3 regions of the Streptomyces sp. NPDC026672 genome follow, and region 3 is predicted to be linked to each of the others. Evidence: riboswitches for the same ligand, from Rfam matches in the RefSeq annotation. Region 3 holds a riboswitch; each other region holds the start of a gene.

Evidence for each region. Region 3 has a riboswitch for thiamine pyrophosphate ahead of thiC (phosphomethylpyrimidine synthase ThiC). Riboswitches for the same ligand answer to the same signal wherever they lie in the genome.
Region 1: linked by a shared signal. The riboswitch ahead of thiO (glycine oxidase ThiO) and the one ahead of thiC (phosphomethylpyrimidine synthase ThiC) in region 3 are both predicted to bind thiamine pyrophosphate.
Region 2: linked by a shared signal. The riboswitch ahead of AB0F77_RS19360 (thiamine ABC transporter substrate-binding protein) and the one ahead of thiC (phosphomethylpyrimidine synthase ThiC) in region 3 are both predicted to bind thiamine pyrophosphate.

The regions. Positions count from the first base shown of each region.
Region 1 is NZ_JBEZXS010000013.1:109,015-115,257, forward strand. Features, by position in the region: gene metF (methylenetetrahydrofolate reductase [NAD(P)H]) at 1-189, opposite strand, end outside; gene thiE (thiamine phosphate synthase) at 295-945, opposite strand; gene AB0F77_RS17515 (Rv2175c family DNA-binding protein) at 1,149-1,514, opposite strand; gene AB0F77_RS17520 (FAD-dependent oxidoreductase) at 1,581-2,810, opposite strand; TPP riboswitch at 2,949-3,060, shown strand; gene thiO (glycine oxidase ThiO) at 3,058-4,218, shown strand; gene thiS (sulfur carrier protein ThiS) at 4,215-4,427, shown strand; gene AB0F77_RS17535 (thiazole synthase) at 4,431-5,225, shown strand; gene pknB (Stk1 family PASTA domain-containing Ser/Thr kinase) at 5,503-6,243, shown strand, end outside.
Region 2 is NZ_JBEZXS010000015.1:87,931-94,173, reverse strand. Features, by position in the region: gene AB0F77_RS19370 (ABC transporter ATP-binding protein) at 1-959, opposite strand, end outside; gene AB0F77_RS19365 (iron ABC transporter permease) at 959-2,560, opposite strand; gene AB0F77_RS19360 (thiamine ABC transporter substrate-binding protein) at 2,599-3,678, opposite strand; TPP riboswitch at 3,749-3,856, opposite strand; gene rlmN (23S rRNA (adenine(2503)-C(2))-methyltransferase RlmN) at 3,883-4,989, opposite strand; gene AB0F77_RS19350 (hypothetical protein) at 5,389-5,928, shown strand.
Region 3 is NZ_JBEZXS010000011.1:161,697-167,939, forward strand. Features, by position in the region: gene AB0F77_RS15635 (hypothetical protein) at 1-818, shown strand, start outside; gene thiC (phosphomethylpyrimidine synthase ThiC) at 829-2,676, opposite strand; TPP riboswitch at 2,669-2,849, opposite strand; gene AB0F77_RS15645 (YibE/F family protein) at 2,921-4,414, shown strand; gene AB0F77_RS15650 (SsgA family sporulation/cell division regulator) at 4,522-4,959, opposite strand; partial or broken gene AB0F77_RS15655 (hypothetical protein) at 4,971-5,060, opposite strand; gene AB0F77_RS15660 (helix-turn-helix domain-containing protein) at 5,059-5,961, opposite strand; gene AB0F77_RS15665 (DUF5326 family protein) at 6,116-6,243, opposite strand, start outside.

The DNA of each region.
Region 1 (6,243 bases), on a different contig from region 3:
CCCGTAGGTGACGGAGACGAAGTCGGGGGCGACCGCCTCGACCCGGCGCAGCGCGTTCCACAGGCTCCGCTCGCCCTTGGGGGTCTTCGGCGCCGAGAACTCGAAGGAGTACGTCGTCTTGCCTGCGGCGAGGATGTCACGCACGGTGCGCGCGCGGTCGGTCCTGGTGGATGCGGTTCCGAGGGCCATACCGGCAGGTTAGCCAGGGGTGGGCGGTCCCCCAACCGGGCGTCGGTGAATTGCCCGATTCGCCGCCTTCTTGTCCACCCCTTGGACAGTCGCCGCCGGGCGGGGCTACGCCTTGCGCAGGCGCTCGGCGAACTCGGCCGCCGCGGCGCCGGGGTCGTCGGCCTCGGTGATCGCGCGGACGACGACCACCCGGCGGGCGCCGGCGTCGAGGACCTGGTCGAGGTTGCCGAGGTCGATGCCGCCGATGGCGAACCAGGGGCGGTCGGTGCCCAGGGCGGCGGTGTGGCGGACCAGGTCGAGGCCGGGGGCGTGGCGGCCGGGCTTGGTGGGGGTGGGCCAGCAGGGGCCGGTGCAGAAGTAGTCCACGCCGTCCTGGACGGCGGCCGCGTCGGCCTCGGCCTCGGCGTGCGTGGAGCGGCCGATCAGGACGTCGTCGCCGAGGATCGCGCGGGCCGCGGGGACGGGGAGGTCGCCCTGGCCGAGGTGGAGGACGTCGGAGGCGGCGGCGTGGGCGACGTCCGCGCGGTCGTTGACGGCGAGCAGCCTGCCGTGCCGGGCGCACGCCTCGGCGAACACGGCGAGGTGCTCCAGCTCCTCGGCGGCCTCCATGCCCTTGTCGCGCAGCTGCACGATGTCGACCCCGCCGGCGAGCACCGCGTCCAGGAACTCGGGCAGGTCGCCCTGGCGCCTGCGGGCGTCGGTGCAGAGGTAGACCCGCGCGTCGGCGAGCCGGGCACGGGCGGTGACGTCGGACATGGGGTCCCCCGGGGTGCGTGCGGTGACGGTGAGTACGGGCCGCGAGAGCGTAGCGCCCGGGCCGCGCCGGCACGGCCACCGGGCACCGTGTCCCGGCGGCGGTACGGCCCGGTGGGCACGGCGGTGCTCCGGCCGGCGGGGCACGGTGCCACCCGGCCGTGAGCACCGGCGCCCGCCCGGCGGGAACGCGGGTGCGGGGCGGGTCAGACGGCGAGGGCCTGGGCCCGGCGTTTCACCTCCGTGCCGCGGTTCTCACCGAGGGCCTGGGCGGGGGTGCCCGGCAGGCTGGGGTCGGCGGTGAAGAGCCACTCCAGCATTTCCTCGTCCGTGAAGCCGTCGTCCCGCAGCAGCGTCAGGGTCCCGGACAGCCCCTTGACGACCTTGTCCCCGTCGATGAAGGCGGCGGGGACGTGCAGCGCGTGGTTCTCACCACGGCGTACGGCGATGAGCTGGCCCTCCTTGACCAGCTGCCGCACGCGTGTCACCTCGACGTCCAGCATCTCCGCGATGTCGGGGAGGGTGAGCCAGTCGGGGACGAGCGCATCGATCTTCGTGTCAATCTCGGTCACGGAAACAGCCTGCCATCCCGGACCGACAGTCGGAAGCCGGGCCGGACGGAACCTGGACTTTCCGGGTCAGGCCGTCGCCGCCTTCAGGGGCCGCGCCGGGTCCACGAGCAGGGCGGGGTCCATCACCGTGCCCGCCTCGATCAGCCGTCGCCCCTGCGCAAGGTCACGCGGACGGCCCACCGCCAGCAGGGCGACGAGCCGGTCCTCGCGGAGCCAGCAGACCGTCCAGGCGGGCCCGGCGGGGTCACCGCGCCACAGGAGCGTGTCGGCCGCGCCGTGGTGTCCGGCGTACTGCACGAACCGTCCGAACTGCTCGGACCAGAAGTACGGCACCGGGTCGTACACGGCGGAGGTGTCGCCGACGATGTTCGCGGCGACGGTGCGCGGCCCCTGGAGGGCGTTGTCCCAGTGGTGCACGAGCAGGCGGGCGCCGTAGCGGCCGGACGGGAAGGAGGCGCAGTCCCCGACCGCGTACACGTCCGGCGCGGAGGTGCGCAGCCGGTCGTCGGCGACGACCTCGTTGTGCGCGCCGAGCTCGATGCCGGAGCCGGTCAGCCAGGCGGTGGCGGGGCGGGCGCCGATGCCGACCACGACGGCGCCCGCGGGCAGCCGGGTGCCGTCGCCGAGGACGACCGCGCCGGGTTCGACGCTTTCCACCCGCGTGTGGGTGCGCAGGTCGGTGCCGCTGTCGGCGTACCAGGCGGTCATCGGGGCGGCCACCTCCGCCGGGACGGCGCCCGCGAGCGGCCGGTCGGCGGCCTCGACGACGGTCACCGCGCAGCCGGCCTCGCGGGCCGCCGTGGCGAACTCTGCGCCGATCCAGCCCGCGCCGACGACCACCACGTCGTGCTGCCGGGCGAGCACCGGCCGCAGCCGCTCGGCGTCGTCCAGGGTGCGCAGCAGATGCACACCCTGGACGCCGTCGGCGCCGGGCAGCCGGATCGGTTCGGCGCCGGTGGCGAGGACCAGCACGTCGTACGGCACCGGCCCGGCCTCGGTGTCGAGCTCGTGGTCGGCGGGGCGCACGCCGAGCGCCTCGCGGCCCAGTTCGAGGTCGATGCCGAGGGTGTCGAAGTCGATGTCGAACGCGGAGCCCTCGGCGGTGCCGAGCAGCACCGCCTTCGACAACGGAGGTCGGTCGTAGGGCTGGTGCGGCTCGGCGCCGATGACGGTGACCGGGCCCTTGAAGCCCTGCTCCCGCAGGGCGACCGCGGTCTGCACCCCGGCCATGCCCGCGCCCACCACGACGACGCGCCGGTCCTGTGACATGCCTCGTTCCCGTGTCTGCTCGCTCACCTGATCACCATAGACAACTGACAAAGAGTCAGTCAGGGGTCGCGTTCCGTGACGTGTTGCACAGCGGCCGTCCGGCCCCGGCCCCGGGACCACGCGCCCTTACCGAGCCGCGCGGCCAAGGGCTAGGGTGGCGGACGTACACGCACTCGCGGGAGCCCGGACGCACCGGGCTGAGAGGGAGGCTGGCGGCCTCCGACCGTACGAACCTGATCCGGGTCATGCCGGCGAAGGGAGGGGCTGGACGCCCATGTCGTCACGTACGTCAGACGTCCTCGTCATCGGGGGCGGGATCATCGGCCTGGTCACGGCCTGGCGCGCGGCGCAGCGCGGGTTCACGACGGCCGTCGTGGACCCGGAGCCCGGCGGCGGGGCCGCGCAGGTCGCGGCCGGGATGCTGGCCGCGGTCACCGAGCTGCACCACGGCGAGCAGACCCTGCTGGGGCTCAATCTGGAGTCGGCCCGCCGCTACCCGGCCTTCGCGGCCGAGCTCGGCGAGCTGACCGGCCGGGACCTCGGCTACCGGCGCTGCGGCACGCTCGCCGTCGCGCTGGACGCCGACGACCGCGCGCAACTGCGCGAACTGCACGTCCTCCAGCGGGAGTCGGGGCTGGAGTCGGAGTGGCTGTCGGGCCGGGAGTGCCGGCAGCTGGAACCGATGCTCGCGCCGGGGGTGCGCGGTGGGCTGCGGGTGGACGGCGACCACCAGATCGACCCGCGGCGGCTCGCGACGGCGCTGGTGACGGCGTGCGAGCGCGCGGGCGTGGTGTTCCACCGCGCGTGGGCGGCACGGCTGCGGGTCCTGCGGGAGCGGGCGGCCGGGGTCACCACGGCGGACGGCACGGAGCTGGACGCGCAGCAGGTGGTCCTCGCGGCGGGCAGCCTCAGCGGGCGGCTCGCGGGGGTGCCTGACGAGGTACTGCCCGCGGTACGGCCCGTGAAGGGTCAGGTGCTGCGGCTGACCGTGCCGGAGCGGTTCGGGGCGTTCCTGAACCGGACCGTGCGGGCCGTGGTGCGCGGCAGCCACGTCTACCTGGTGCCCCGGGAGAACGGCGAGCTGGTCGTCGGCGCCACCAGCGAGGACCTGGGCTGGGACACGACGGTGACCGCGGGCGGCGTCTACGAGCTGCTGCGGGACGCGCACGAGCTGGTGCCGGGCATCACCGAGCTGCCGCTCACGGAGACCCGGGCCGGGCTGCGGCCGGGCTCGCCCGACAACGCGCCGCTGCTCGGGCCGAGCGGCCTCGACGGGCTGCTGCTGGCCACCGGGCACTACCGCAACGGTGTGCTGCTGACGCCGGTCACCGGCGACGCGCTGGCGCACGCCCTGGCCACCGGGGAGCTCCCCGAGGAGGCCCGCCCCTTCACGCCCGCGCGCTTCGGCGCCGTCCTCTCGGAGCAGCCCGCATGACCGCCTCCGTCACCATCTCCGTCAACGGCGAGCACCGCCGGGTCGCGTCCGGCACGGCCCTCGACGCGCTCGTGCGGACCCTCACCGCGGCGCCCTCCGGGGTGGCCGCCGCACTCAACGAGACCGTCGTCCCGCGCACGCAGTGGCCGTCCACGGCGCTGCGCGAGGGCGACCGGGTCGAAGTCCTCACCGCGGTCCAGGGAGGCTGAGCCATGGCCGACGATCCCTTTGTCCTCGGCGGTACGGCGTTCTCGTCCCGCCTGATCATGGGTACGGGCGGTGCGCCCAGCCTGGACGTGCTGGAGCGGGCGCTGGTCGCCTCCGGCACGGAGCTGACGACCGTGGCGATGCGGCGGGTCGATCCCGGGGTGCACGGGTCGGTGCTGTCGGTCCTGGAGAAGCTCGGGGTGCGGGTGCTGCCGAACACGGCGGGCTGCTTCACGGCGGGCGAGGCGGTGCTGACGGCGCGGCTGGCGCGGGAGGCGCTGGGGAGCGATCTGATCAAGCTGGAGGTCATCGCCGACGAGCGCACGCTGCTGCCGGACCCGGTCGAGCTGCTGGACGCGGCGGAGACGCTGGTGGACGACGGGTTCACCGTGCTGCCGTACACCAACGACGACCCCGTGCTCGCGCGGAAGCTGGAGGACGTGGGGTGTGCGGCGGTGATGCCGCTGGGGTCGCCGATCGGGTCGGGGCTCGGTATCCGCAACCCGCACAACTTCGAGCTGATCGTGGAGCGGGCGGGGGTGCCGGTGATCCTGGACGCGGGGGCCGGTACGGCGTCCGACGTGGCGTTGGCGATGGAGTTGGGGTGTGCGGGGGTGATGCTGGCGTCGGCCGTGACGCGGGCGCGGGATCCTGAGCGGATGGCTTTGGCGATGCGGTACGGAGTGGAGGCCGGGAGGTCGGCTCGGCTGGGTGGGCGGATACCCCGGCGGTACTTCGCGGTGGCGTCGTCGCCGGGGGAAGGCTTGGCCGACCTGGACCCCGAACGCCCGGCGTTCTAGCCGTCTCTTCCCCCACCCGCCCGCCCGTTCCCGGTCCCTCAAGAGGTGGACCTCGCCCGTGGGGGCCGTTCGCCGTCGGCGGCTGCGGGTCGTGGACCCTTCGTTTCCCACCCACCCACCCGTTTGCGGTCGGCTGCCGGGTGGGCGGGCGGGAGGGCGAGGTGCGCCGCTACGTGGGGTGGGCGGGGCGGGTTGTGGAGTGGGGGTGGTGTCACGGGTCTGCTTCAGGTTGGGTGGATCGGAGGGGGTGTGCGTGGGGGCTCGTAGACTCGTGCGGGTGGATATGACCCTTCAGGACCCTCTCGTCGGGCAGGTGCTCGACGGCCGTTACCGCGTCGACGCGCGGATCGCGGTCGGCGGGATGGCCACGGTGTACCGGGCCCTGGACACACGTCTGGACCGGGTGCTCGCGGTCAAGGTGATGCACCCGGCGCTCGCGGCCGACGCGGGGTTCGTCGAGCGGTTCATCCGTGAGGCGAAGTCGGTGGCGCGCCTGGCCCACCCCAACGTCGTGCAGGTCTTCGACCAGGGCACCGACGGGTCGTACGTGTACCTCGCGATGGAGTACGTCGCGGGCTGCACCCTGCGTGACGTGCTGCGCGAGCGCGGCGCGCTCCAGCCGCGGGCCGCGCTGGACATCCTGGAGCCCGTGCTCGCCGCGCTCGGCGCCGCGCACCGCGCCGGGTTCGTGCACCGGGACATGAAGCCGGAGAACGTGCTCATAGGGGACGACGGCCGCGTCAAGGTGGCCGACTTCGGGCTCGTGCGGTCCGTGGACACCGTCACCAGCACCACGGGCGCCGTCCTCGGCACCGTCTCCTACCTCGCGCCCGAGCAGATCGAGCACGGCACCGCCGACCCCCGGGTCGACGTGTACGCCTGCGGTGTCGTCCTGTACGAGATGCTGACCGGGGCGAAGCCGCACGAGGGCGACACCCCGGCCGCCGTGCTCTACAAGCACCTGCACGACGACGTCCCGCCGCCCTCGGCCACCGTGCCCGGCATGCCGTACGAGCTG
Region 2 (6,243 bases), on a different contig from region 3:
GGCGCGTCCCGCAGGGCGCACGCCGCCTCCAGCCGGGGGCCGTCGGCGGGCTGGAGGCGCACCGCGACATGGGTGCCCCGGAACGTGCGCGCGGCGACCGCGCAGCGCAGCCCCTCGCCCACCGGCACGAGCCGTACGCCCGCGGGCCGCACCAGGAGCGTGCGGGCGCCCTGCGCGGCGTCCTCAGGCACCGGGAGCTTGCCCCAGGGGGTGTCGGCGGCCTCGCCCGCGACCGTGGCGGCCACGACGTTGTCGAAGCCGAGGAAGCGGGCCACGAACGCGTCGGCGGGCCGCTGCCAGACCTCCAGCGGCGTACCGGACTGGGCGATCCGGCCGTCGCGCATCACCACGACCCGGTCGGCGAGCGCAAACGCCTCGCCCTGGTCGTGCGTCACGGCCAGCACGGTGGTGCCCAACCGGCCGAACAGCTCCCGCAGTTCGACGACGAGCCGTTCCCGCAGCGAGCGGTCGAGCTGGCCCAGCGGCTCGTCCAGCATCAGCAGCCGGGGCCGGGGGGCGAGGGCGCGGGCCAGCGCCACCCGCTGCTGCTCCCCGCCGGAGAGCCCCGCGACGGCACGTCCCGCGGCGCCGGGCAGCCCCACCAGCTCCAGCAACTCCCCGACCTCCGCCGCCCGTTCCCGCTTCGGGGCGCCGCGCATCCGCAGCCCGAAGGCCACGTTGCCGCCCACGTCCCGCTGCGGGAACAACTGGTGGTCCTGGAACATCAGCCCGACGCCCCGCCGGTGCGCGGGCACCCGGGCCTGGTCCGTCCCGTCGAGCAGGACCCGGCCCGAGGACAGCGGCTGGAGTCCGGCGACGGCCCTGAGCAGCGTGGACTTGCCGCTTCCGCTGGGCCCGAGCACACACACGATCTCGTGCTCGGCGACCGCGAGGTCCACGGCGTCGAGGACGGCCCGCCCGCCGAAACGCACGGTCGCGGCCTCCAGGCTCAGCAGCATCAGAACTCCCCCGTCCGGTCGGTCCGCAGCCGCTCCAGGATCAGCAGCGACGCCGCGCACACCAGCATCAGAATCGTCGACAGGGCCATCGCCTGCCCGTAGTTGAGGTCGCCGGGCCGGCCCAGCAGCCGTGCCACGGCCACGGGCAGCGTCGGGTTGTCGGGCCGCGCGATGAACACGGTCGCCCCGAACTCGCCGAGCGACACGGCGAACGCGAACCCGGCCGCGACCAGCAACGCCCGCCGCACCAGCGGCAGATCGACCTCCCGCCACACCCGCAGGGGCGAGGCGCCGAGCACCGCCGCCGCCTCCCGCAGCCGCGCGTCCACCGCCCGCAGCACGGGCAGCATGGTCCGTACGACGAAGGGGACGCCGACGAGGGCCTGGGCGAGGGGGACGAGGATCCAGGACTGCCGCAGGTCCAGCGGCGGTTCGTCCAGGGCGATGAGGAAGCCGAAGCCCACGGTCACCGCGGAGACACCGAGCGGCAGCATCAGCAGCGCGTCGAAGCCCCGCACGATCCGGCCGGCGTCCCGGCGGGCCAGCGCGGCGGCGGCGAGCCCACCGACCAGCACGGCGATGGCGGTGGCGGCGACGGCGTACTCCAGCGAGGTCGCGATCGCGGTGACGGGCGCCACCAGGAACGTTCCGCCGTCCTCGCGGGTGAGCGCCCGGTAGTAGCCGAACCCGGGCGCGTCCAGGGAGCGTTGGACGAGGACCGCAAGCGGCAGCAGGACCAGCAGGGCGACGGTGGCGAGGACGCCGGCGAGCAGCGCCCACTGCCCGGCGCCGCGCGGCCCGCGCGCGGTCACCGACGCGTCGACCAGCCGCAGGGCCGTCTCCCGGCGCCGTACGGTCCAGGCGTGCACGGCGAGGATCGCGGCGACCGCGGCGAACTGGACGAGCGTCAGGACGGCGGCCGTGGAGAGGTCGAAGATCTCCGAGGTCTGCCGGTAGATCTCCACTTCGAGGGTGGCGAAGGTGGGGCCGCCGAGGATCTGGACGACGCCGAACGAGGTGAAGGTGAACAGGAACACCATCAGCGCCGCGGCGGCCACGGCGGGCGCGAGCGCGGGCAGGGTCACCTTGCGCCAGGCACCGAACGGCGAGGCGCCCAGCATCCGGGCGGCCTCCTCCTGACGCGGGTCGAGCTGCGCCCACAGTCCGCCCACGGTCCGTACGACGACCGCGTAGTTGAAGAAGACGTGCGCCAGCAGGATGGCCCACACGGTGGTGTCGAGCCGTACGCCCCACAGCTCGTCGAGCAGTCCGCCCCGCCCGACGAGCGCGAGGAAGGCCGTGCCGACGACCACCGTCGGCAGCACGAACGGCACGGTGACGACGGCCCGCAGCACCTGCTTGCCCGGGAAGTCCAGGCGCGCGAACACATGGGCGGCGGGCAGGGCGAGCAGCAGGGTGAGCGCGGTGGAGGCGAGCGCCTGCCAGGTGGTGAACCACAGCACGTGCCGGATGTCGGACTGCGCGACGACGTCCGCGATCCGGCCCAGCCGCCAGCTGCCGTCCACCTTGAGCCCACGGGCGACGATCGCGGCGACGGGCCAGGCGAAGAAGACGGCGAAGAACACGACGGGCCCGGCCATCAGGGCGAGCCGCGCCGTGTTCCCGCGCCTCCCGGCCGCTACTTCAGTACGAGCGACGTCCACGACTTGACCCACTGGTCGCGGTTGGCGGCGATCTTCTCGGCGGGCAGCGTCTCGGGGTCCTTGGCCTGCGGGCCGTACTTCGTGAACTCCGGCGGCACCTGGGCGCCCTCGCGCACCGGGTAGACGAACATGTTGAGCGGCATGTCCTCCTGGAACTCCTTGCCGACGAGGAAGTCCAGGAACGCCTTGCCGCCCTCGCTGTTGCGCGCGTTGCTCAGCAGGCCCGCGTACTCGATCTGCCGGAAGCAGGTGCCGGCGGCGACCCCGGTCGGGGCGGTGGTGGGCTTCGGGTCGGCGTAGACGACCTCGGCGGGCGGGGAGGAGGCGTAGGAGACGACCAGCGGCCGGTCCCCGTGGGCCTTCTTCCCTCCGGCCGAGCCGGAGAACTCCTCGTCGTAGGCCTGCTCCCAGCCGTCGACGACCTTGACGCCGTTGGCCTTGAGCTTCTTCCAGTAGTCCGGCCAGCCGTCGTCGCCGTAGTGCGCGGCGCTGCCGAGCAGGAAGCCCAGGCCGGGCGAGGAGGTGGACACGTTCTCGGTGACGAGGAGGTTCTTGTAGGCGGGCTCGACCAGGTCGTCGAAGCTCTGCGGCGGGGCCAGCCGGTGCTTGTCGAAGTACGCCTTGTCGTAGTTGACGCAGATGTCGCCGCTGTCGATGGGCGTGACCCGGTGCTTGCCGGGGTCGACGCGGTACGCGGGCTGGATCGCGGCGGCGTCCTTGACCTCGTACGACTGGAAGAGGCCGTTGTCGAGGGCGCGGGAGAGCAGGGTGTTGTCGACGCCGAAGAAGACGTCGCCCTGCGGGTTGTCCTTGGTCAGGACGGCCTTGTTGACGGCCTGTCCGGCGTCGCCGTCCTTGAGGACCTTGACGCGGTAGCCGGAGCTCTTCTCGAAGTCGGCGAGCACGTTCTTCGACACGGCCCACGAGTCGTGGCTGACGAGGGTGACGGTCTTGGACGCGGAGCCCGCCGACGCCTTGCCGTCGTCCGATCCGCACGCGGACAGCGAGACGAGACCGAGGCCGACGGCGACGGCCACGAGGGTCTTGTGGTGCACTGGATGTCCTCCTGGGGTTGGCCAGGAAGAGACGCGGCCCCGCCCGGGGGACCCGGACGGGGCGCAACAGCTCGAGTGATGACCGAACTTCCTACCCAGAATGACCTGGGCGAGGTTCAGAGGGTCTGCGGCCCGGTTGCCGCACTCTCAGCGCTGTGGCGCTCCCCTGTCGGAATATGAAGGTGTGGTGGTACGGCGTTCAGACTACCGCTCGGTGGCCGCGAGCTGACCACAGGCACCGTCGATCTCCTGACCCCGGGTGTCCCGGACGGTCACCGGCACGCCGTGCGCGGCGATCGCCTCGACGAACGCCTTCTCGTCCTCGGGCCGCGACGCGGTCCACTTGGAGCCCGGCGTGGGGTTGAGCGGGATCAGGTTGACGTGCACGGGCTTGCCCCGCAGCAGCCGGCCGAGCCGGTCGCCGCGCCACGCCTGGTCGTTGATGTCCCGGATCAGGGCGTACTCGATGGACAGCCGGCGGCCGGACTTCGCGGCGTACTCCAGGCCGGCGTCGAGGACCTCGCGGACCTTCCAGCGGGTGTTCACGGGGACGAGGGTGTCGCGCAGCTCGTCGTCGGGCGCGTGCAGCGAGATCGCGAGCCGGCACTTGAAGCCCTCGTCGGCGAACCGGTGGATGGCCGGCACCAGCCCGACGGTGGAGACGGTGATGCCGCGCTGCGACAGGCCGAGCCCGTCCGGCTCGGGGTCGGTGAGGGCGCGGACGGCTCCGACGACCCGGTTGTAGTTGGCGAGGGGCTCGCCCATGCCCATGAAGACGATGTTGGACAGCCGCGCCGGGCCGCCGGGAACCTCGCCGTCCCTGAGGGCCCGCATGCCGTCGACGATCTGGTGCACGATCTCGGCGGTGGACAGGTTGCGGTCGAGGCCCGCCTGCCCGGTCGCGCAGAACGGGCAGTTCATGCCGCAGCCGGCCTGCGAGCTGATGCACATGGTGACCCGGTCCGGGTAACGCATCAGCACCGACTCGACGAGCGTCCCGTCGAACAGCCGCCACAGCGTCTTGCGGGTGGTGCCCTGGTCGGTCGACAGGTGCCGGACGACGGTCATCAGCTCCGGCAGCAGCGCCTCCTGGAGCTTGGTGCGCGATCCGGCGGGGATGTCGGTCCACTCGGCGGGGTCGTGCGCGAACCGCGCGAAGTAGTGCTGCGACAGCTGCTTGGCGCGGAACGGCTTCTCACCGATCGCGGCGACGGCCTCCTTGCGCTCGGCGGGCGACAGATCGGCGAGATGCCGCGGCGGCTTCTTGGCTCCGCGCGGGGCGACAAAAATAAGTTCTCCGGGCTTAGGCATGGCCGTACCAGTGTCGCAGATCGACTTGGGTGACCTGGGGGGTGTCGCTGGTAGGCGTCACCGGTCGCTACTGAGCGGCTTCGGACGGCCCAGGGACGGCCCGGCCGATGGGGCCGTGCGCCCTGGCTGAGCTGCCACTGTCCATCGTTCCGGTCCACTCACGCGGAGCAGATCATCCATAGCGCTACGTGCTGCTGCCACGAAGGCGTCGATGCAGTCATTCGGACGGGAACGGACCTAGAACCACGAATCGACGGGCGTCTCGTAGCCGGGCCCACCCACCACGGCTTCCGCCCTCCGGCCAACGCCGCAGCAGATGGACAGCGCGCCCATGGTCCGCCATGCTGCCTTGGCGGTGAGGGGCCACCGTCGGCCACATCGGGTCAGGAGTGGGGATCGATGGAGCAATCGCAGGTCGCAGCTCTACCGCCAGAGCGCATCCGTTACCGCTTGACACGCCTCCAACGCCTGTCACCCGCGCTGCCCAGCATCGTTATCGTCCCGACCTTCCAGGTCTTGATCTGGTTGGACGGGGGACCGTTCGGTCCTCTACTTGTCCCGGGACTGCTCGTCTGGGGTGTCCTGCCGGTGCTGATCACTTTGGCGCCCTTCGGGGTCACTCTCACGCCATCGGTGGCCATCGTGCACAACCTCCGCCGCCGGACCATCCCGTGGTCTGACGTCCAAGCCATCCAGATCGAGCCTTTCTTCGGAAGCCGGACCGTCGTGATCTACGAAGCGGGCAGCCGCTGCACCCGCCTACGGGCGCCGATCACCGGGTTCCTCAGCTGGGATCGCAGTTTCGAGGAGAAGTTCCACACCATCGGTAGGTGGTGGCTGGAACACCGCGGCCCGGACTGGGCTCCTGTCGCGCCGCCGGGGGTGCACTGGGGCGGCCCACCGACGTCCGACGGGAACCCTTACGCGCCTCCGGCGTAGTCAGCAGCTGATCCACGCACCCTCCGGGGCGCGGAGACTCACCGACTGGGCCAAGCCACGGGGCGGGCGCCGTCCCTAGGTTGGAACAACCCCCCGTGCCGGACACAAACTTGAGGGTCTGACCTCACCCCTATCAGGTCGATCACAGCACTCGCCGACGTCGACCGACCAACCCCGGTTCCAGGGTGAGCGTCCCCTGAAGATCGGCTCTGACCGCAGCCGACCGCGCCTGTTGGTGTCAGCCATGACGGCGGGGGGCCGACCGGTCATGCGCGCGTGTCTCGCTGGACCCCCACCGGCCTCAGCCACGCCATC
Region 3 (6,243 bases):
GTGAGCTGAAGGGCATGGTCCCCCACTACCTCACCTTCGAGGTCACCAACACCGGCCGGAAGGAGATCCCCGCCGCCTACAGGGTGGACAGCGACCTCGCCCTGAACGGCACCGACTGGACGCGCGGGGAGAAGGTCTACGTCAGCGGCGGCAGGCCGGGCGGGGTCGACCTTCCCTGCGCGGACACCGCGCCGAAGACGCTGGCGCCCGGTGACTCGTACGACACCTGTGTGACCTATGCGCTGCCCGAGGGCGTCGGCGTGCTGTCGGTGACGCACAACGCCGACGGCTACCTCGACGAGGGCGGCGCGGTCGCCACCTGGCCCGTCGAGGGCGGACTCAAGGCAGCATCCGCCGGACTGGCGAAGCCTGGCGACATCGTCCGCGTCCGGTGGGACGCCCGCGAGGACGGTGTCCTCGAACTGCCCGCCACGCTGGTTTCCGTACGCCGGGGCAGCGCGGCCGACCTCGCGGGCCTGGACCTCGACCTCAACGAGAACGAGCGGCGCGGCGTCCCGTACTACGTGTCGGTCACCTACACCAACACCGGGTCGAAAGACCTCTACGCCGACCAGGCCGACCGCGTCCGCCTGCTCACCCAGGGCGGTCGGCAGATACGGGGGAAGACCCCCTTCGTCCTCGACACGAAGATCCCCGGCTGTCCGTCCGACTGGGTCGCCCGGATGATCCCGCCGGGCGACAGCGTGACGGAGTGCAGCATCCACCTGGTGACGGACGACGGCGACAAGCCGTTCGCGGTGGGCTTCGCGGAGGCGGGCCGGCCGGGACTGGTGGCCTGGCGGGCCCCCCTCCGCTGAGGCGGCCGGGTCAGCCGGCCGAGCCACCGCCCGTCTCCGCGAGCGGCAGGTACACGCGGTTGCCCGCCGCCGCGAACTCCTTCGACTTCTGGGCCATGCCCTCCTCGATCTCCGCGCGGCTGCCGCCGTGCTCACGGCGGATGTCCTGGCTGATCTTCATGGAGCAGAACTTCGGGCCGCACATCGAGCAGAAGTGGGCCGTCTTGGCCGGCTCGGCCGGGAGGGTCTCGTCGTGGAACTCCCGTGCCGTGTCGGGGTCCATGGCGAGGTTGAACTGGTCCTCCCACCGGAACTCGAAGCGGGCGTCGGACAGCGCGTCGTCCCACTCCTGCGCGCCGGGGTGCCCCTTGGCGAGGTCGGCCGCGTGGGCGGCGATCTTGTAGGTGATGACGCCCGTCTTGACGTCGTCACGGTTGGGCAGGCCCAGGTGCTCCTTGGGCGTGACGTAGCAGAGCATCGCCGTGCCCCACCAGGCGATCATCGCGGCGCCGATGCCGGAGGTGATGTGGTCGTACGCCGGCGCGACGTCCGTCGTCAGCGGGCCGAGCGTATAGAACGGAGCTTCATCGCAGATCTCCTGCTGAAGGTCGATGTTCTCCTTGATCTTGTGCATCGGGACGTGTCCCGGGCCCTCGATCATCGTCTGTACGTCAAAACGCCTGGCGATCCGGTTGAGTTCCCCGAGCGTCCGCAACTCCGCGAACTGCGCCTCGTCGTTGGCGTCCGCGATCGACCCCGGCCGCAGACCGTCGCCCAGCGAGTACGTGACGTCGTACGCCGCGAGGATCTCGCACAGTTCCTCGAAGTTCTCGTACAGGAACGACTCCTTGTGGTGCGCGAGGCACCACGCGGCCATGATCGATCCACCGCGCGAGACGATGCCGGTCTTGCGGTTGGCCGTCAGCGGTACGTACGCCAGGCGCACGCCCGCGTGGACCGTCATGTAGTCCACGCCCTGCTCGGCCTGCTCGATGACCGTGTCCTTGTAGATCTCCCAGGTCAGCTCCTCGGCCCGGCCGTCGACCTTCTCCAGCGCCTGATAGAGCGGCACCGTGCCGATGGGGACGGGGGAGTTGCGCAGCACCCACTCGCGGGTCGTGTGGATATTGCGGCCGGTGGACAGGTCCATGACCGTGTCGGCGCCCCAGCGGGTCGCCCAGGTCATCTTCTCGACCTCCTCCTCGATGGAGGACGTCACCGCCGAGTTGCCGATGTTGGCGTTGACCTTCACCAGGAACCGCTTGCCGATGATCATCGGCTCGATCTCCGGGTGGTTGACGTTGGCGGGCAGTACGGCCCTGCCCGCCGCGATCTCCTCCCGGACGACCTCGGGAGCGACGTTCTCCCGGATGGCCACGTACTCCATCTCCGGGGTGATCTCTCCCCGGCGGGCGTACGCGAGCTGGGTGACCGCGCCGCCCGCGTGGCCGCGGCGCGGCTGACGCGGCCGCCCGGGGAACACCGCGTCGAGGTTGCGCAGCCCGCCCCGCGGCGACGTGTGCTTGAGACCGTCGTCCTCCGGGCGGACGGGACGGCCCGCGTACTCCTCGGTGTCCCCGCGGGCGATGATCCAGTTCTCCCGCAGCGGCGGCAGCCCCCTGCGGACATCGGTGTCGACGAGCGGATCGGTGTACGGGCCGGAGGTGTCGTACAGCGTGACCGACTTCCCGTTGGTGAGGTGCACCTGACGGACCGGCACACGCAGGTCGGGGCGCGAACCCTCGACGTACCCCTTGTGCCAGCCGACGGAATTCCCCGTCTCCCCGGCCTCCCCGTCGGACGAACCGTCGACGGAGTCGACAGCACCGTCCGTCGCGTTCTGCGTGGAGGCAGGCATGCGTGCGTCCTTGATGGTCATGAGACCTACTCCCTACGCCGGCATTACCCGGTAACAGGTTCGGCGGTCGACGCAGCGATATCCGTCAGTCGGTGTCCCGTGTGAAACATCACTCGTTGTTCCACGTGAAACATCGCCAATACGGAGGTCAGCGCCCTCTCAGCCCGGTGCTCCGAGCTCCCGCGTGTGCAAAGGTGGCTCCACGCTAGCGTCAATTCGGGCGCGGTGAACAGAGGGCCCCCACCCTCCTTGCGATGATCGGGCGGTGACCACGACGCATCAGCCCCCGTTCCCGCCGCCCGAGCCGCCGCGCGGGCCCGGCTTCGGACAGCGCGGCGGACACGGCCGCGACGGCCACGGCGCCGGTGACGGCCACGACCACCACCCCGGGTACGGCGGCCACGGCCAGGGCGGCGACACCGGCTCCGACGACGGGCACGGGTCCGGCGGCGGACACGGTCATGGGCACTCCCACAGCCATGGCCCCGCCGCGCCCGTCTCCAAGCATCTGCGCAAGGTCATCGCGGCCGTCCTGATCCCGTTCACCGCGGCCGTCGTGGTGGGTCTGGTCGTCCTCTGGCCCGGCGGAGCCCCGCCGCACGAGCGCACCGGTGTCGGCTTCGACCGCCAGACCCAGCAGGCCACGGTCACCCGGGTCGTCGGCGTGAGCTGCAAGTCGGTGAACGCCTCGGGGGGCACCCCGACCGGCGACACCTCCACCGCCGAGGGCAACTCCGCCCAGCAGCAGGCGAACGGCACCTGCAAGAAGGCCACGATCCGCGTCGACACCGGCAACGACAAGGGCCGTACGTTCACGGAGATCGTGCAGCCGGACCAGTCACGGCAGTTGTCCCAGGGCGAGAAGGTCGTCGTCGCGTACGAGCCCTCGGCCCCGAGGGAACTCCAGTACTCCGTCACCGACGTGAACCGGAAGTTCCCGATGGCGCTGCTCGCCGGCATCTTCGCGCTCGCCGTTGTGGTGGTCGGCCGACTGCGCGGTCTGATGGCACTGATCGCCCTGGCCGTCAGCTTCCTGGTGCTGACCCTGTTCATCCTGCCCGCGATCCTCCAGGGCTCGAACCCCCTGGTCGTGGCGGTGGTCGGGGCGAGCGCCATCATGCTGATCGCCCTCTACATGTGCCACGGACTGTCGGCACGCACCTCGGTGGCGGTGCTCGGCACCCTGGTCTCGCTGCTGCTGATCGGCTTTCTGGGCTCGGAGTTCATCAACTGGGCGGCGCTGACCGGCAACACGGACGACAGCACCGGCCTGATCCACGGCCTGTACCCGTCGATCGACATGAGCGGTCTGCTGCTCGCCGGCGTCATCATCGGTTCACTGGGTGTGCTGGACGACGTGACGGTGACCCAGACCTCCGCCGTCTGGGAGCTGCACGAGGCCAATCCGACGATGGGCTGGCGCGGGCTGTACCGGGCGGGTATCCGCATCGGCCGTGACCACATCGCCTCGGTCGTCAACACCCTGGTCCTCGCCTACGCCGGCGCGGCGCTGCCCCTGCTGCTGCTCTTCTCCATCGCGCAGAGCAGCGTGGGGGCGGTCGCCAACAGCGAGCTGGTGGCGGAGGAGATCGTGCGCACGCTGGTCGGCTCGATCGGTCTGGTGGCCTCGGTGCCGCTCACCACGGCCCTCGCGGCCCTGGTGGTCTCGGCCGACCGGCCCGGATCGCACCCGGAGGCCCTGGAAGCGGCCCAGCCGGCCGCGGCACGCGCGGGGCGGGGCCGACGCCGGAAGCGGTGACCCCCGCGAAGAAAGCAGGGCGGCCGAGCAGAAGCGTTCCTGCGTAGGCCGTCACTCCGTATGCGAACCACGATCGCCCCGCCGCACCGCCCCCGACGTCCAGCCCGCTAGCCCGCGCTCTGCTCCTCGGCCAGGATGCGGTCCAGGGCCTCCTCCAGATGGGCGTCGAAGTCCGCGAGGGCCCCCTCCTGCCCCAGCGGCACCAGCTTGTCCGTGCGGTCCAGGAACGCCACCAGCGGCGGCGCCGAGGAGCGGAACACCGCCTGGTCGCCGCCGACCTGGAGCCGGATCAGCACCTCGCCCAGCGTCTCGTGGTCGGTCGGCGCGATGTGCACATCACCGTCGCCGCACGGCCGGCCCACTCCGTCGATCAGCAGCTCCCGCCCGAACGCCCATGTCACCGGGGCGTCCCCGGGCAAATGGAAGGTCAGGCGCACGGCATAGGGATCGCAGGTCTCGTACCGCAGCTCCACCGGGATGCGGAAGGAGAGCTCCTCGGAGACGAGAAAGCTCATCATGACCTCTGCCTGTACGGACTCGCGCATCGCCTACCCCGTCATGTGACGCCGACTGGCCTGGAATGACCCCTTTGACACTGGTGGCATCTTGCTGAACGTGTACACCGGATCACAAGGAGTGATTTTTCAGATGCTGATAGAGAGGGCGAGGGACCCCAGGCGGCGCCCCACCTCGTCCTGCAAACGGTGTGCCGCTGACGTCAACCTGTCGCCCTGGTGGGACGGCAGGGAGAGGGCCACCGTGGCCACGGTGGTGCCGAAGGCGATCGGAACCGCGGCACAGATCGTCCCGAGCGCGTACTCCTGGCGCTCGGTCACCGGTTCGAGCCGCCGCATCCGTTCCAGCCGCCGCAGCAGACAGCGGCCGTCACGCACCGTGTACGGAGTGAGCGAGCGCACCGGGTAGCGGTCGAGGTGGTCAACACGGGCTTCCTCGTTCAGCTGGGACAGCAGGCACTGCCCCACCGCGTGCGCGTGCCCGGTCTCACGGAAGTCGGCCCACTCCTGGACCGCGGGGCTCGCCTGGCTGTCGGCGACGCTCAGGACCTCGATCTCGCCGTCGCGGTAGGCCGCGTAGTAGATCGCCGCACCGATGGAATCGCGCCACTGCGCCAGGGTGTCGGCGATGGTGCTGCGATATTTCTGCCGCGCCCCGCTGCTGTTCAGCCGCTCGGCCGCCTCGCCGAGGAAGAAGAGGCCCTTGTCGCGGCGCAGATAACCCTCGTGCACCAGGGTGCGCAGCAGGTGGTAGGCCGTGGGGAGGGCGAGGGCGGTCTCGCGGGCCAGTTGTTTGGCCGGGGCCCCGTGCTCGTGCCCGGCGACCGATTCCAGCAGCCGCATCGCGCGCTGCACGGACCCGATGAGCGTCGCGGACTGCGGCTGATCCGGGAGGGCCGTAGAAGGCGGTCTGCGCACGGCGGGCGGCGCGGAGCGGGGAACGGGGGGTGCGAGCGGTACTGCGCGGGCGGTGTCGACCGAGGCCAAGGGGCACTCCCGGAGCGCGAGGGGGCAGCCCGTGCGGAGGGTCATGGATGGGGTGTACGCCGGGTGCGGGGCCGCTGCGCCCCGACGGGGATTCCGGACTCTAACCGCCCTGAGCCGCCCGCGGACCGGTCGGCCCGGAAACTTCCCTCGCGCGGGGGAACCGGTGATTCCTGTTACCGTCACCGGCTTCCCGCGCGGCTCACCAGTCGTTGCGCGACGAGGAGCCGGCCGTGAACTTCCGCACGATGTAGATCAGTCCGCCGACCAGCGCCACGAAGACCAGCGCCTTGAAGAGCAGGCCGATCACGAAGCCGACCACGGTGGCGA